DNA from 2 places in the Glaciecola siphonariae genome. Region 2 is predicted to be linked to the other one. Evidence: predicted binding sites of a transcription regulator. Region 2 holds the regulator's gene; the other holds the start of a gene.
The links. Region 2 encodes FNR, which switches genes on or off when oxygen is low (the NO sensors DNR and NnrR bind a similar motif). Its sites were predicted from a motif close to TTGATCTAGATCAA; they were not measured.
Positions count from the first base shown of each region.

Region 1: ccmA (cytochrome c biogenesis heme-transporting ATPase CcmA) is a predicted target of FNR. The motif match lies at 2,544-2,557, and genes of this name have one in related genera.

Region 1 is NZ_JBHSGU010000002.1:1,487,667-1,495,611, reverse strand. Features, by position in the region: gene ACFO4O_RS08015 (hypothetical protein) at 1-2,466, opposite strand, end outside; gene ccmA (cytochrome c biogenesis heme-transporting ATPase CcmA) at 2,655-3,284, shown strand; gene ccmB (heme exporter protein CcmB) at 3,281-3,964, shown strand; partial or broken gene ACFO4O_RS08000 (heme ABC transporter permease) at 3,964-4,695, shown strand; gene ccmD (heme exporter protein CcmD) at 4,705-5,031, shown strand; gene ccmE (cytochrome c maturation protein CcmE) at 5,028-5,495, shown strand; gene ACFO4O_RS07985 (heme lyase CcmF/NrfE family subunit) at 5,495-7,537, shown strand; gene ACFO4O_RS07980 (DsbE family thiol:disulfide interchange protein) at 7,540-7,945, shown strand, end outside.
Region 2 is NZ_JBHSGU010000002.1:672,955-680,899, forward strand. Features, by position in the region: gene uspE (universal stress protein UspE) at 103-1,005, opposite strand; gene fnr (fumarate/nitrate reduction transcriptional regulator Fnr) at 1,095-1,832, opposite strand; gene ACFO4O_RS04560 (sulfite exporter TauE/SafE family protein) at 1,860-2,528, opposite strand; gene ccoS (cbb3-type cytochrome oxidase assembly protein CcoS) at 2,521-2,820, opposite strand; gene ACFO4O_RS04570 (heavy metal translocating P-type ATPase) at 2,828-5,287, opposite strand; gene ACFO4O_RS04575 (FixH family protein) at 5,293-5,784, opposite strand; gene ccoP (cytochrome-c oxidase, cbb3-type subunit III) at 5,917-6,870, opposite strand; gene ACFO4O_RS04585 (cbb3-type cytochrome oxidase subunit 3) at 6,874-7,047, opposite strand; gene ccoO (cytochrome-c oxidase, cbb3-type subunit II) at 7,073-7,678, opposite strand; gene ccoN (cytochrome-c oxidase, cbb3-type subunit I) at 7,675-7,945, opposite strand, start outside.

The sequences.
Region 1 (7,945 bases), 810 kb from region 2:
TAGGGTGTCATCTACTTTGCCAACATCACATTTTTGCGAGTTAACGACTATACCCAATGCCGCCAAGCGCTCGCTTAAATATGGCAAATAGCGCAGCACTCTGCTTTTAAGAGCGTCATTTGATGCATAAAGGTGCAGGTCTATTCCCTGATTGTTTGTTTTCGTGGCAAATACGGTTTTTGCTAACACGGTGCCATGTTTTCCAACATCAAGTTTCATATCGAGTCGCCAAGTGCTAGCGCCGCTAGTGCCATCATTGCCATCTTTATCGTTTTTATCTCTTTTGATGGCAATTTCAATATCTTCACCTTGTTTATTCATAACGTTTGGCAGCGCATAAAAGTAGGTGTCTTGACCTTGCAGTGTTGCCTCTGCAGCGCGTAGTTTATGGGTATTATGACTACTTAATAATTTGCCTATGCCGCTTATTAGACTCCCTCGAGGGTCTCCAGCAGCGATGTCTTGCAGGACTCGCGCGCTTAGCGTTTTGTCAGCTTTGGGATTGGTTTGCTTAAGGACATTACCTGCAAAGCTTATAAGCACGGGTAATAGCTCTGTTGAGCGCGCAGCACTAGATGAAGAATGTGCAGATGGGCTGGCGAGCTTCGTTGCAAGGCTCAACTTTAAAAGGCTGACAAGCCCCTCTACAAAGTTATTTTGCCCGCCTATTTTTGATGGCCCAATCGCTTGATTAATTTGCGTTACCGCTTGTGCGCTTAAGGCGCTGCGCAGCATATCGGGTAAGTCAGTGTCGACGGAATCGTTGAGTTCTATATTTTGTAGGGGTGCAGGTTTTTGCGTATTTGATATTTCTAAACCGTCAGCAATTTTCGCATCTAGCTTAGCTTTCGCATGACTATGTTCGTGGTTTTGACCATGTATTTGGCCATTTATTTGACCATTTAATTGACCATGAAGAGGCTTGTCCAAAATTTGCGTAAGCTGCTTGAGTAGTGGCGTAAGCTCGGAACGTGTTTCTTTACTGCCGTTTTGAATTACCTGCTCTAAGCTCGTTTTTACTTGCTCTAGCACCGGCGCGCTGGGCTCAGAATGTGCCATAGTGTGATTAAGAGCGCTTTGTATTTTTAACGATACATTCGCAAGTGCTTCTTGAGACATAGTTTGTTGTAGCTTTAGCAGCAGACTATTTTTGATAAGCCCCGATTGGCTTGCATCCGCATTCAAACGAGTATTATTTGGCGATACGCTAGCCTCGCTCTGTAAACTTATGTCGCCCGTGCCTTGAGTCTTTTGCGCGTTAGTGCGCTGGATTATGTCTTGTTCAAAGGCTTGTAAATCACCCTGCGGGAATTTAGTGTTAAGCACACTGCTCTGCATCTGCAATATTTGTGGTTTGGCGATGGCGCTTAGCGTAATTTGCTGGCTACCAGTACTCATTTGCGTCGAATTCAAGCTGGTTTTTGACGTACTTGTAATTAGCAGCCTAGCTTCCTCCACCAGCGAAGGGGGCAGGGACTTTTGAATTTGCTCCAATAATCCTTGCGGTAGCAACTTAATCAGCCCATTTTGTAGATTAGAAATCAAAAATTGATGCTTATTGGCATCTGATCCTGAGGCGCTTGTTGGTTTGTTGAAGGTAAACAGTGTTTTTTCAGAAATGCTTTGTACAAGCGATGATAATTGCCGATTGCTAGCGTTTACTTTTGCGATTTCGTTTTGGCTGAAATTAACGCCGCTCTGGGTCTGTATGCTTTTAATCATATTTGCAGACTCGTGAGGCTTGCTTACTCCGGCGTTTATGTTATTCACTGACAAGGTCATAAACACATTATCAGTGTTTTTTAACGTTGATGCTAAGCGAGTAGGTATGGGCAGGTTTATCTGCAAAGCTTTGCTATTCAATCCGCTCATTTGCACTTGCGCGAGGGCACTTAACGTTTCTCCCTTACCCGACATTGATATAATTTTAGCCATCACTGGAAGCTCAATGAGTGGCTGTCCAAGCTTAATCGCGTTTGCAGTCAGCGCCCTTGCTAACGCGCTTAATTTCGTATCAGAGCTATCTATGCTGAGATAAGCAGCGACACTTAAGGAGGCTTTGTTTGCCACCCCTTTGCTGATGTCAGGCCAAGTTTCTACCACCGCATTTTGCAGCTTATTGGTGAGCGGCTGCCCAAAGCCCTGCTGGTTAAACTGGCGCAGTTGAGAGGGCACTACGGAAAAATTTAGCGTCTTGGTGTTTGCGCTCAGAAGCACAAGTGTGTCACCACTTTTTGGCAAATTTGCTGTGTTTATGGCCGATGCGGGCAGGTTAAAGCGCTGCTTATTGGCATTGTCTTGCAGGGTAAGTTGCTGACTGTTGCTTGCAAGCACAGTAAAACTGACGCTGTTTTTTGCGTGCGTCACCTTAGCGGTGTGGCCACTAGCCACACTATGCTGATGTGAGGATGCAATTTCTTGCATCCTAGTAAGCGCTTTTACAGCGGGAATAGGGTTTTGATTCATACTTCATTTATCGGCAAACGCCGGTGATGTATAAGCTTCGCTTTTTGTATCTTTTGCTCAAGGCTTAATAGCTCGGTTTGACACCAATCAAATAAACGTTTTTTTCGACCAATTTAGACAGGCTCAATAATAGGTTAATCGCTTGTTTTTATGATAATATTTGCACGTTTTGTTATTGAGGTAAGCTCTTGACTGTTTTGGCTGCACGCGATATTTCATGTGAAAAACAAGATCGCATTCTTTTTGAAAATGTTCACCTGCAAATAAACGCCGGAGAGCTTGTTTTGTTGCGCGGTGAAAACGGTGCAGGAAAAACCAGCCTGCTGCGCATTTTAGTAGGGCTCAGCCAGCCTCAACAAGGCTGCGTCAGCATATGCGGCAGTGACGTTTATCAAGATGGTGAGCAAGCGAGCCACGCATTTATGTATTTCGGGCATAAGTTAGGCATTAGCGCGTTGCTCACCCCCATTGAGAACTTGCAATATTGGTGCTGCCAACACCATATTTCGGTGAGTGAACAAACCATTGTTAACACGCTTGAACAATTAGGACTAGAGGGGCTGGAAACGCTCCCAGTAAAGCATTTATCGCAAGGGCAGCAGCGACGGGTATCACTCGCCCGCTTTTGGCTGCAAAGTCAGGCAAAGCTCTGGGTCTTAGACGAGCCGATGACGGCACTCGACGTCAACATGGTAAAAATGTTTGAGCAACATATTCAAAGCTTTTTGCTGAGTGGCGGCGCAGTAATAATGACGTCGCATCAGAGCATAAACATTGATTATCCCAATCGAGAGTTTGCGCTGGAGTACCGCTGGTGAGCCAACCTTCTTTACTTTCGGTTCTTTTCTCGTTTGTTAAGCGCGATATTGCATTGGCTTATCATCAGCGTGCAGAGCTCATGCAGCCGCTCATGTTTTTTATTATGGTGATAACGCTTTTCCCGCTGGCTATTGGTCCATCGCCCGAGATATTGCAGAGAGTCAGCGGTGCAGTGATATGGGTTGCGGCAATTCTTTCTTTATTGCTGGGGATGGAGCGCATGTTTCGTGATGACTTCAACGATGGCTCTCTTGAGCAATACATGCTTAGCCCAACGCCCTTGTACTTGATTGTGCTGGTAAAAGTGCTTACGCATTGGTTTATTCATATTGTGCCACTAGTATTATTATCCCCACTTTTGGCCTTGTTCTTAAACATGACAATGAGCATGTATTTTGCGCTAATCGCCACCTTGCTTTTAGGCACGCCAGTGATCAGTCTTATTGGGGCTATTGGCGTTGCGCTGACCGTCGGCCTGCAGCGCAGCGGCGTGTTGGTGGCCTTGCTGTTAATTCCCTTGTTCATACCGTTGCTAATATTTGCCACTTCGGCAATAGATTCGGCGTCATTGCAATTACCTTACGCCTTCCAACTTGGTATTATGGCGGCACTTGGATTGTTCACTCTTGCAGTGTCGCCAGGGGCTATCGCGTATTCGTTAAAAGTGAGTCAAAATTAATGTGGAAGTGGATAAATTCTTACGCTAAGCCCGACAGAGCCTATATGTTGTGCAATCAGCTCTTTCCTTGGTTTGCCATGCTTGCTTGCGTGGGCCTGCCGCTTGGCCTTATTTGGGGCCTAGTTTTTGCTCCTACGGACTATCAGCAGTTTGATGTGTATCGCATTATTTATATCCATGTGCCAAGCGCCACTCAATCGATGACTACCTACATTGCGATGGCCGTTGCGGCTTTTGTGGGCATTGTATGGCAATGGCGAACGGCATTTACCGCGATGATTGCCATAGCGCCGGTGGGAGCGGTGATTACCTTTATTTCTCTTTTTACCGGTGCAGTTTGGGGTAAACCAACGTGGGGCACTTGGTGGATATGGGATGCTCGCTTAACGTCTCAATTAATTCTGCTGTTTCTGTATATGGGCGTGATAGCGCTGTATGTTTCGTTTGACGACAAACAGCAAGCGGGCAAAGCTGCTGGGATTATGGCAATTGTGGGCGTTATAAATATTCCCATTATTAAGTATTCGGTTGAGTGGTGGAATACGCTGCACCAGCCTGCCAGCATCAGTAAAATCGACAAACCATCAATGCCTATTGAAATGGCGAGTCCGCTGGTGATTTCCATTTTAGGCATGGTGGGTTTTATTGGCGCGGTAGTGTTGATACGACTTAAATCTGAGCTGGTCAAACGAGACGCCCATCGCCCTTGGGTATCGGAGTTTTTATCGGATAATACACATATGCTGCATCGCATACCCGGACGAACTATTGCCCTAATACTCGGTCTTATTTTGGCGTGTGTGGGTACCTATTTTATGTGGGGCCAAGGCGTAAAATTTCAGAGTTTCGACGAGTTTATCGATATGGGGCAGCGCGGTTTGTTTGTATGGTTGTCATATTCGGTCAGCCTTGTGGCAATGCTCGCCTTATTATTTCAAAGCCAATTTATGAACAAAGCAGTAAAAGACTATGTTGCTAAGCAACAGGCACGTGCTCAAAAAATTATTGCCGCAAGAGAAAAGCGCAGGCAAACCAAGACGGGCGTTAATGAGGAACAAAAAGCATGAATCGAAGAAGAAAGCAGCGACTCTTTGCAGTATCTAGCGTAATTATATTACTGGCCGGTGCTGTGGGTATGATGCTCTATACATTGAACGACAGCATTGATGTGTTTTATACACCTTCTGAAATTCATAACGGCAAAGACAAAACCGGCGTTAAGCCTAGCGTGGGTCAAAGAATTCGTATTGGCGGTTTAGTTGTGCCCGGAAGCGTCAACAGAGACAACGAGACGCTAGCGGTGAGTTTTGATTTAATCGACACAGGTCCAAAGGTAACCGTGCGCTACGCTGGGATATTGCCCGATTTATTTCGTGAGGGCCAAGGCATAGTGGCAACTGGCGTGCTTGAAAACGGCTTTTTGATAGTGGCGCATGAAGTGCTGGCTAAACACGATGAAGAATATATGCCGCCAGAGCTTGCGGAAAAACTAGGTATTCACCATAAAAAACCGGCAGAGGCAGCGTACTAATGATACCCGAGTTAGGTAACTTAACCCTCGTTATCGCATTTGTATTGTCAATTTTATTGGCCGTTTACCCTCTGTGGGGTGCGCAAACCAATAACCAAACTCTCATGCAAATGGCGCGTCCGCTCACGTGGGGTTTATTTATCTTCACACTTATTGCCTATATCTGTTTGACTTACGCCTTTGTGACTGACGATTTTAGCGTGAACTATGTTGCTCAAAACAGTAACAGCAAGCTGCCTTTGTACTACAAGATTACCGCGGTATGGGGCGGCCATGAAGGTTCCTTTTTGCTGTGGGTGCTTATTTTTGCGATATGGACTTTGGCGGTGGCGTTATTTTCAAAAGGGATACCCGAAGCCATGGTGGCGCGCGTATTAGCAGTGCTCGGCATGGTGAGTATTTCCTTTTATCTCTTTATGCTAATTACCTCTAATCCCTTTGACAGCATGCTGCCGTTTTTTCCTGTAGATGGTCGCGACTTAAATCCACTCCTGCAAGACTTTGGCATGATTATTCATCCTCCCATGCTGTATATGGGATATGTGGGCTTCGCAGTGGCCTTTGCATTTGCCATTGCAGCGCTTATTGGTGGTCAGCTTGACTCCACATGGGCCCGATGGTCGAGACCATGGACAATAGCAGCATGGGCATTTTTAACACTCGGCATAGCCCTTGGAAGTTGGTGGGCCTACTATGAGCTTGGTTGGGGCGGTTGGTGGTTTTGGGACCCGGTAGAAAACGCGTCCTTTATGCCTTGGCTGGTTGGCACAGCCCTTATGCACAGCCTAGCGGTGACAGAAAAACGCAAAGTATTTAAGTCGTGGACAGTATTGCTTGCGATTGCCGCATTTTCATTGAGCCTGCTTGGGACATTTTTAGTGCGCTCAGGCGTGTTAGTGTCGGTTCACTCCTTTGCCAGTGACCCTTCTCGAGGGCTCTTTATTTTGGGGCTTTTGGTCGTGGTGATTGGCGGCTCATTGCTTCTTTATGCGCTAAGAGCGTCGCAGTTAAAAAGTGTTGGGCGATATGAAATTTTCTCTCGTGAGATGATGCTCATGGGGAATAATGTGTTGTTAGTCGCCGCCACTATTGTTGTATTGCTGGGCACACTCTTTCCGCTGGTACACAAAGAAATTGGTTTGGGTACAATCTCGATTGGCGCGCCGTTTTTTAATCAAATGTTTACGCTATTAATCGTACCGTTTGTTCTGTTTTTAGGTATTGGGCCACTCTCTCGCTGGAAGCGTCAGCAGCCTTCAGCGCTGCGAAATCAAATGGTCTTTGCCTTTATCCTCGCCTTAAGCGCTGGTTTGTTAGTCAATGCGACATACGACGAACAGACCTATATGGGCATGCTCGGACTGGTGATGAGCTTCTGGATACTTGTGTCTACGACATTAGAAGTGCGTCAACGGGTGGTATCACAAACGAAAGAAGAATCGATGATGGCGTCTTTAGGTAAATTAACACGCAGTCATTGGGGCATGATACTCGGTCATGTTGGTTTTGCGGTTTGTTTGATTGGCATCACCTTGGTAAGTAACTACGAACTGGAACGCGACCTGCGCATGGAGCCCGGTCAGCGAGTGAGTATTTCTGATTATGAAGTGGAGTTTACCGGCGTAAATGAGCTTAAAGGACCAAATTACATATCAGATAAAGGCATTTTTGATGTGTATAAAAATGGCGTGCTAGTGTCTCATTTAGAACCTGAAAAACGCTTTTACACCGTGCAGCGCATGACCATGACAGAAGCGGGTATTCATACCACGCTAACACGAGATTTATTTGTGGCGCTTGGCGAACCTCTCGAAAACGGCGCTTGGGCGGTAAGGCTTTACTACAAACCCTTTGTGGTATGGATATGGGGCGGCGCGGTAATTATGTGTATCGGTGGCATCTTTTCAATTGCGGATAAACGATACCGCATAAAGAAAATTGCGAAAGTAAAATCGGTTCTGTCGCCAAGGGCTAGCGCTGACGACATAAAAAGCGAGCAAGATATGCTAGTGCAAAGTAAGGTGAATGAGGCAAAAGGATGAGCATGAAACGACTTATTTGGTTTTTGCTTCCTCTGGTTTTATTTCTAGGGCTTTGCGTGTTTTTGTTTAAAGGCTTGTTTTCAGACCCAATGGAGCGTGAGTCTGAGGTGATAGCAAAACCCTTTCCCGCATTTGAATTGCCCGATTTAATGGACGAAACGCGTGTTTACGACAACTCCATTTTTGACGGCCAAGTTACCCTTATCAATGTGTGGGGAGTGTGGTGCGTCACCTGCGCGATTGAACTGCCTTATTTAACAGAGTTACGCAATCAAGGGGTCAGGTTTGTTGGTTTGTACTACGACCAAGATATCGACCCAGATTTTGGAACAAAAACGCTTACCAGAGTACGCAGCGAAGTGATAGAAACACTAAATCGCTATGGAAACCCATATCAATTCAATATTT
Region 2 (7,945 bases):
TTAATGAGGCATCAACCTGCAAAAGCGAACAGATAAATAAAAACGGGGCAAGTATACGTAACTTGCCCCGTGGTTTCACCTGTTGCTTTTAAGCAAAGATAACTATTGGATATTTGGCTTGATGACTAAGGTATCACAGTTTATTTTATCAATAATGTGTTCTGCGGTGTTGCCTAACAGCGCCGCGGATATGCCTCGCCGCCCAACAGACCCGAGAACAAGCAGTTCAGCGTCTAATTGCTCGCAAAGCTTGGGGATTACATCTTCTGGCAAGCCTTCAGACACGTGCACGTGATTCGAAGGCAAATCATGCTGCTTTGCAATCGCATTTATCTCTTCTAAATGCCGAGCCTGCACATCTTCGTTATATGCTTGAGCGTTAAAGCTAGGCACTTCAATGGCGATATGAACAGGTGCCCCTGCGAAGGTATTCGCCAAATGAACGTTTGCGTCTATAACTTTCGCTAAATCACAACTAACTTTACAGACTCGGTCGCTTAACAGATTATGCACACTGTCGTTGGTGTCGATGCTAACAGCAGACACAATGTTGCCGTTTTCAGGCCAGCTATGCTCTTTTACCATTAATACATTTATTGGGCTTACCCTTAATAAATGCCAGTCGTTCGGCGTAAAGACTTTTTGCGCCAACTTATTGTGTTGTTTGCAGCTTTTCACAATCAGATCACAGTGCTCATGGGTGGCAACGTCGACAATACCGCGATAAAGCGATTTGTTCCAAATTGCTTTTGTTTGCACCTGAGCATCACAACGACTTACATAGGCTTGCATGGCTTTGCTTTGCCCATTGAGCAAGGCCGCTTTCATATCAACACGCTGCTCGGTGGTCAAAAAGTTAGTCATGTCGTAGGTTTCATCGAATATACAGCTTACTAGCAGGATACTCGCGTTGGTCTTCTCAGCGAGATAGCACGCGCGTTGAAACGCAGACTGTTCTTTATGGTAGGGGTCAAATACGACTAAGATGCGTGAACAGTTGAACATGTACGTTCTCCGTTATTTCAGACACCCTTAGTATAAGAAAAGGCGCGAGCATATGCATGCAGGCGCCTTGTGCTGGATCAATGAATATCTTAATTTATTGCAGAAATCGAAATCTCGTTCTCCGGCATGCGCTGCTGAACGCCCGCAAAATCTAAGATGGTAATGAGCTTACCGTCAACTTCTATTAAGCCTTCTTTCTGAAAACGGGTGAGTAAGCGGCTAATGGTCTCTACAGTGAGGCCGAGGTAATTTCCAATTTCATTGCGGGTCATCGACAAATTAAACTGTTTAGCTGAATAACCGCGCTCATCGAAGCGCTGCGATAAATGACTAATAAAATGCAGTAAGCGCTCTTCAGCACTGCGTTTGCTTAACAGCATCATTAATTCGTGATCGTGCTTTATTTCTGCGCTCATGAAGCGCATTATTTGCTGACGCAACTTAGGATAGCGCTCCGACACTTTATCTAGCGTATCGTAAGGAAGTTCACATACCATGGCTGTTTCAAGTGCTTGAGAATAACTTTGGTGCTTATTGTCTTTTAATGCGTCAAAGCCAATTATATCGCCAGGAAAATGAAAGCCTGTGATTTGTTCAACACCGTCTTTATCGCTGATGTAAGACTTAAAAGAACCAGACCGCACTGCATACAAGGAGTGAAAGGGTTGACCGCTTTGCACGAGCTTGTCATGTTTGTGCAAGGGACGTTTTCTTTCGATAATATCGTCGAGTGATTCAAGCTCTGTTTTACTTAGACTTACGGGTAAACAGAGGTGACTGAAGCTGCAGCTTTGGCAGTGAATGGAGAGCTCAGGACTAGATGCCATGAATTACATCCTTTAAGAGAATTCAGATCACTTTATACCTTGAATAATCGGTAAAATCAAAACAAAAGCAGAGATAATTAGACCAAAGGCTAGAGTTTTGCGAGTAAGACTGTGTTGTAAAAAGGGCAAAATAAAATTTGCGCCCAGGCTCATTGCAATTAAAGCAGGAAACGTACCTGCGCCGAACATCATCATAAACGCTGCGCCATTAAGCGCACTGCCCGATGCCATCGACCACGTCAGCGCTGTATACACTAAACCACATGGCAACCATCCCCAAACCATGCCATAGCCAAGCGCATATCCTGGATGCTTAAATGGCAGCATTTTTTTTGATAATGGCTGTAGGTAGCGCCATAGATGAGAGCCTAGTTTCTCAAAATATGAAAGGCCTTTGTACCAGTCGCTAATATAAAGTGCCAATAGGATCAAAAAGACCGCGCTGATAATGGTGAGAATGGGGATGGTGGTATGGATGGCGTTGCTTGCAATAGCGCCTAAATAGCCGCTTAATGCACCCGCTAAGCTGTAAGAAAGCACTCGCCCAACGTTGTAGGCCAGAATATAAAAAGAAGGAGAGGCCTGCTTGGGAATAGCAAAGGTAAATGCGCTGGCAATACCGCCGCACATACCTACACAATGCACGCCACCGGCCAGGCCCATTAAAAATGCGGAAAAAAGACCGATTTCAATCATGCTTAGCGGAAGATGCCTTCGTTACGCCGTGTGCATCTGGGCTATCTGAGATGGCCTTATCTTCTAATGTATCTGCGCTTATTGGGCGATTTGCGCCGCCTTCTATAAGCTGCGTTGAAGTGTTAAGCTTTTCTTTTTCGTTAGGCTTTTTTATGTCGTCGTCAAACAAAATGCTGTATCCCTGACGCTCTAGATCATCAAACTGATTCGACTTTACCGCCCAAAAAAACACACCAACCGCAATTGAAACAATGATAATCGCCAGCGGAATTAACACAAATATAATACTCATGGTGCAATTATCTCATTAAACGTGTGGAGTTATATACCACTATTATAGAACTTAAAGACATGCCAAGCGCTGCCTGCCATGGCGTTAATACGCCGCTTACTGCAAACGGTAGAACCAGTAAATTATATCCAAGTGCCCAAGCAATATTTTGTTTTATTTTTCGTTTCGTGCGGACGGCCATTTCTATCACATCGCTAAGTGCGTTCAGTTTTGGGTTCAGTAGCACAATATCAGCGGCGTTCTTTGCTAAATCAGATGCATTGCCAACTGCAATAGACACATCGGCAGCCGCTAGCACCGGCGCATCATTTATGCCGTCGCCAAGCATAATGATCGACTTAGCCTGCTGTTGCTGGGCATGAATGTGGTCAAGTTTAGCCTCGGGTGGGCAGCCACCAAAACCATGCGTGATATTGAGCTGTGAAGCAATGGCATCAACATTTTCTTGAGCATCGCCACTTAAAATCGATAAATCATAGGTGTGCAAGGAATCGAGTACTGATTTAACGTCCTCTTTGATTGTGTCGGTCACCCAAAATGCCGCAGCTACTTTCCCATTTATCGCCATTAATACGTTTGCACCGGGCCAAATATCTGCCTGCTGACTGTTCGACAACACGTACTTCTTAGACCCGATATAGCATTTTTGTCCATTCACTGATGCGCAAATACCTTTACCAATTTCAACGTCGTAGCTTTCTATATTAAATGACGACATGCTCTTTACCTTTAACGCTTCTGCACTAAAGGCTTTAGCAATGGGGTGTTCAGAGCGAGACTCGAGCAAACAGGCTAACGAAGACAAATGTTCCTCTACATGCTTGTTTACAGAAACACCTGCAGGCGCGCTAGTAGTTTCAATAAGAGAAGCATCAGGCATGTATACCGCGCGGTTAATCGAAAACTTGCCTTGGGTAAGCGTGCCGGTTTTATCAAATACAATGTCTGTTGCATGCGTGATTTGCTCAAGCGCGTCGGCTCGTTTTAATAAAATACCAAGCTTATTGAGTTTGGCCATAGCGCAGGTTAACGCTGATGGTGTGGCTAGCCCAAGTGCACAAGGGCAGGTTGCTACTAAGACCGAAATAGTAATCCAAAATGCATGAGGGTCATTTTGTGACCACCAATACCAATAAGTCAACGCACTTACCACGAGCACAACGCTCACAAAGTATCGCGACAGTCTATCGGCAATTAGAGCAACCTTGGGTTTGCTGCCCATAGCGACTTCCTGCAGTCGTAATATTTGGTTCATCATGGCAAATTTAAGGCTGCTGCTAACCTGCAGGGTAATGCTCCCTTGCTGATTAAGCGAACCGGCATATACGCGGTCGCCCTTGCGTTTTTTCACAGGTTCAAACTCACCGGTAAGCATCGATTCATCTGCACTTGATTCACCTTCAGTAATTACGCCGTCGATAGGAATCGATTCGCCCGCTTTTACCAACACTGTATCGCCAGCAAGCAGCTGCTTTGCAAGTACAGATACCCACTGACCATCTTGCAAACGCGAGGCGGTAACCGGTATGAGTTTTAACATGTTTGATGAAATTTCAGAGGCGCGATGGCGGCTGCGATGTTCCAAAAACCGGCTGATAAGCAAAAAGAAAATGAACATGCAGATAGATTCAAAATATACCTCACCGGTGCTTTTATTAACCGCGAGCACCCCAGCGACATACGTTGCGGCAATGGCAATGGTGATGGGCACATCCATATTTACTGTTTTGGCCATCATGGCTTTAATAGCGCTCACGTAAAAAATACTGCCCGAATATAAGACCACAGGTGTGGTTAGTAAAAGGCTGACGGCATTGAAATATCCGATGGCTTCAGCGTCAATATTGCCGAACATATCAAAGTATTGACCCATCGCAAGCATCATCACCTGCATGGTCATGATGCCGGCAAGTCCTAATTTTTTTAAATACGACTTTTGTTCTTTTTTATATGAGGCTTCATGGTTATCGGGCTGAAAGGGAAGAGATTCATAGCCGATAGACTTCATGCGGCTTAATACGCCAGAAAGCTTAATTTGCTCGTTATTCCACGTTACCAAAGCCCGGCGAGCCGACACATTGACCGATACTTGCTTGATCCCTTCCAACTTAGCGAGCTGCTTTTCTATTAACCAGCCGCAGGCGGCGCAGGTGATGCCTTCAACGGTCAGCTGAATTTGTTTATCTTTGCCTTGATCAAATACAAACTCTTCCTGAAGCTCAGGCTCATCGTACACTGCCAGTTTAGACATCGTATTATCAAGCGCCGCATCACCGCGGGCAGCCGGCTCGGTTCTAAATTCGTAGTAGCTTTCCAGCCCATTATCAACAATGGCTGACGCTACAGCTTGACAGCCAGGGCAGCACATAAAGTGTGTTTGCCCAATTATACTTACGGGGTAGGTGTCACCTTCAGTGTTTGGTAAACCGCAGTGAAAACAGGCGCCCGGTGCAATCGTTATACTCATTTATATTATGGCTCGAACACAAATGCCTTGGTTTGGGGCAGGTTAACAACGTCTTGTACTTTCCAGTTTTCATCAAGAGGCATAAGGCGTATGCGCCATTTACCCTTGATGTCGTTTTCAGCATTGCTGCGATACGTGCCGTTGGCGTCTCGTGTCAGCAATACATCAAAGTCTTTTGCTTCTTGCGTAACATGAAAAAACTCAAGTTTTAAGGCCTCACCGGTTTGTGGCGCACCGCTGGTAAACTCAAGCTCAATATTGCCTTGTTTAACGTTCAAGAGGGTAGTAATACCAAGTTCTTTTGCCCTATCTATTTTTTCCAAACGCGCGTTAATCGCTTTTCCCTCTTTATAATAGTCATCTACTACCATTGCGTTTGTACCATCGGTAGCAAAGTGTATCACCACACTGCCGACCATCATCGATGACAAGGGAATGGCAATTAAAAACCAAGGCCAAAACTGTTTATACCAAGCTGTTGTGTCTTTCTCTTGCATGATTTGCCTAAAATTAGCTCACCAATACTACCTAAGCGATTGATGAAAGTTACACAAAAAAGCCTCGTAAAACGAGGCTTTTCATCAACGAATTAACTTGTCTACAGACCTTATAATTCGCGAATCTTTCGCTTACTCTTGCGACAAACTGTACACGTAAGCCGCTACCACGTGCACTTTGTCTTCGCCTAAGGTTTCATTAAACGCCGGCATTACACCGTTTCGGCCATAGTATAGAGTTTCAGTGACTGCTCTCTCGCTTCCGCCGTACAACCAGATGTTGTCAGTAAGGTTTGGCGCGCCAATCATTTGATTGCCTTTACCGTCCATACCGTGACACGCTGCACATGCAGCAAAACGTGCTTTGCCTGCGTTGGCTAAATCTGTGTCCACATCTCTGCCGCTTAAGCTAAGTGTGTAGGCCACAACTTCATCTACGCCTTGCTCGCCGAAGCTTGCTAACCATCCTGGCATTGCGCCGATGCGCCCTTTAATCAAGGTTTCTTTGATTTTTTCACCGCTTCCGCCATACAGCCAATCGTTATCGGTAAGGTTAGGGAACCCGCCGCGCTGGCCTCTAGCATCAGAGCCGTGGCACTGTGCGCAGTTTTGAATAAACAAACGTTTACCTACTTGTAAGGCCTCTTCATCTTTAGCAAGGGTTTCAATGGGCACTTTCGCGTAGGCCTCAAAGATTGGGTCGAAGCGTTCTTCTGCAATCTTTATTTGCGTCGCGTACTCATTGAGTGTACCGGCCTCAATATCAGCTCTTAAGGCCTGCTCTGACTCTTCTAAGCTCAATACATGAAGGTTTGCACTCTTCCAGCCCAAAAGCCCTTTGAAACCACCTAAACCGGGGTAGGCGATAAGATATAGCACGCCCCACACCATGGTGATGTAAAATAGAATGGTCCACCAGCGTGGAAGCTGATTGTTAATTTCCTCAATGCCGTCAAACTCATGACCCATTGATTCGCCTTCTTCAACACCTGTATTATTTGCAAGTGTCCAGCGCATTAACAAATAGCAACCTAAGATGGTGCCTAAGCTTATAACGCTGATCCAAATTGTCCAAAACATAGTCATTGCTTATGACTCCTGATCTTTCTTTATTGACTGGGGTTTCTCTTCATCCGCAAAGGGGAGGTTAGCTGCTTCATCAAAACTCTTTTTATTGCGGCTGCTAAACGCCCATATGATTGCGCCCACAAAGGAAACGAACACGATGACAGTAAATATGCTGCCAATAATTCCTTGATCCATTACGCATTACTCATTTCGTTATGCCTTACTGCAAATGCGTGCCGAGAGACTGAAGGTAAGCAATAAGCGCTTCCATTTCAGTTTTACCCTCAACCGCGGCTTTTGCGCCAGCAATGTCTTCATCAGTGTATGGCACGCCGAGCATACGATTCACTTCTAGCTTTTTCGCTGTATCTTCACCCGTTAACTTATTTTCAGCCAACCATGGATAACCAGGCATGTTAGATTCAGGCACAACATTACGCGGATTAATTAAATGAACGCGGTGCCATTCGTCTGAGTAGCGTCCACCTACACGGGCCAAATCTGGACCTGTGCGTTTTGAACCCCATAAAAACGGGCGTTCCCACACAGATTCACCTGATACTGAATAGTGCCCATAGCGTTCTGTTTCTGCACGGAAAGGTCGGATCATTTGGCTATGACAACCTACACAACCCTCACGGATGTAAATATCGCGACCTTCCATTTCTAACGCAGTGTAAGGACGCAGTCCTTTCACCGGCTCAAGTACACTTTGCTGAAACATCAGCGGCAGAATCTGCGCCATCGCGCCAAAGCTGATGGCCACTAAAATCAGAACCGTTAATAAGCCAACATTTTTTTCAATTAACTCATGTGGATTTTTCATTTCGCTGCTCCTAATGCCGCAACATCTGCATCACTGCCCAGTGTTTCTTCTTTTGGCGCTCTAATAGTCTTGTAGCAGTTGTAAGCCATTAACAGCATGCCGGCTACCACGAACAAACCACCAATAAAGCGAACAACATAAAACGGTTTTGAAGCTTCTAAAGACTCAACAAATGAGTAGGCGAGGGTGCCGTCAGCGTTAATTGCGCGCCACATAAGACCCTGTAGAACACCTGATATCCACATGGCGACGATGTATAACACTACG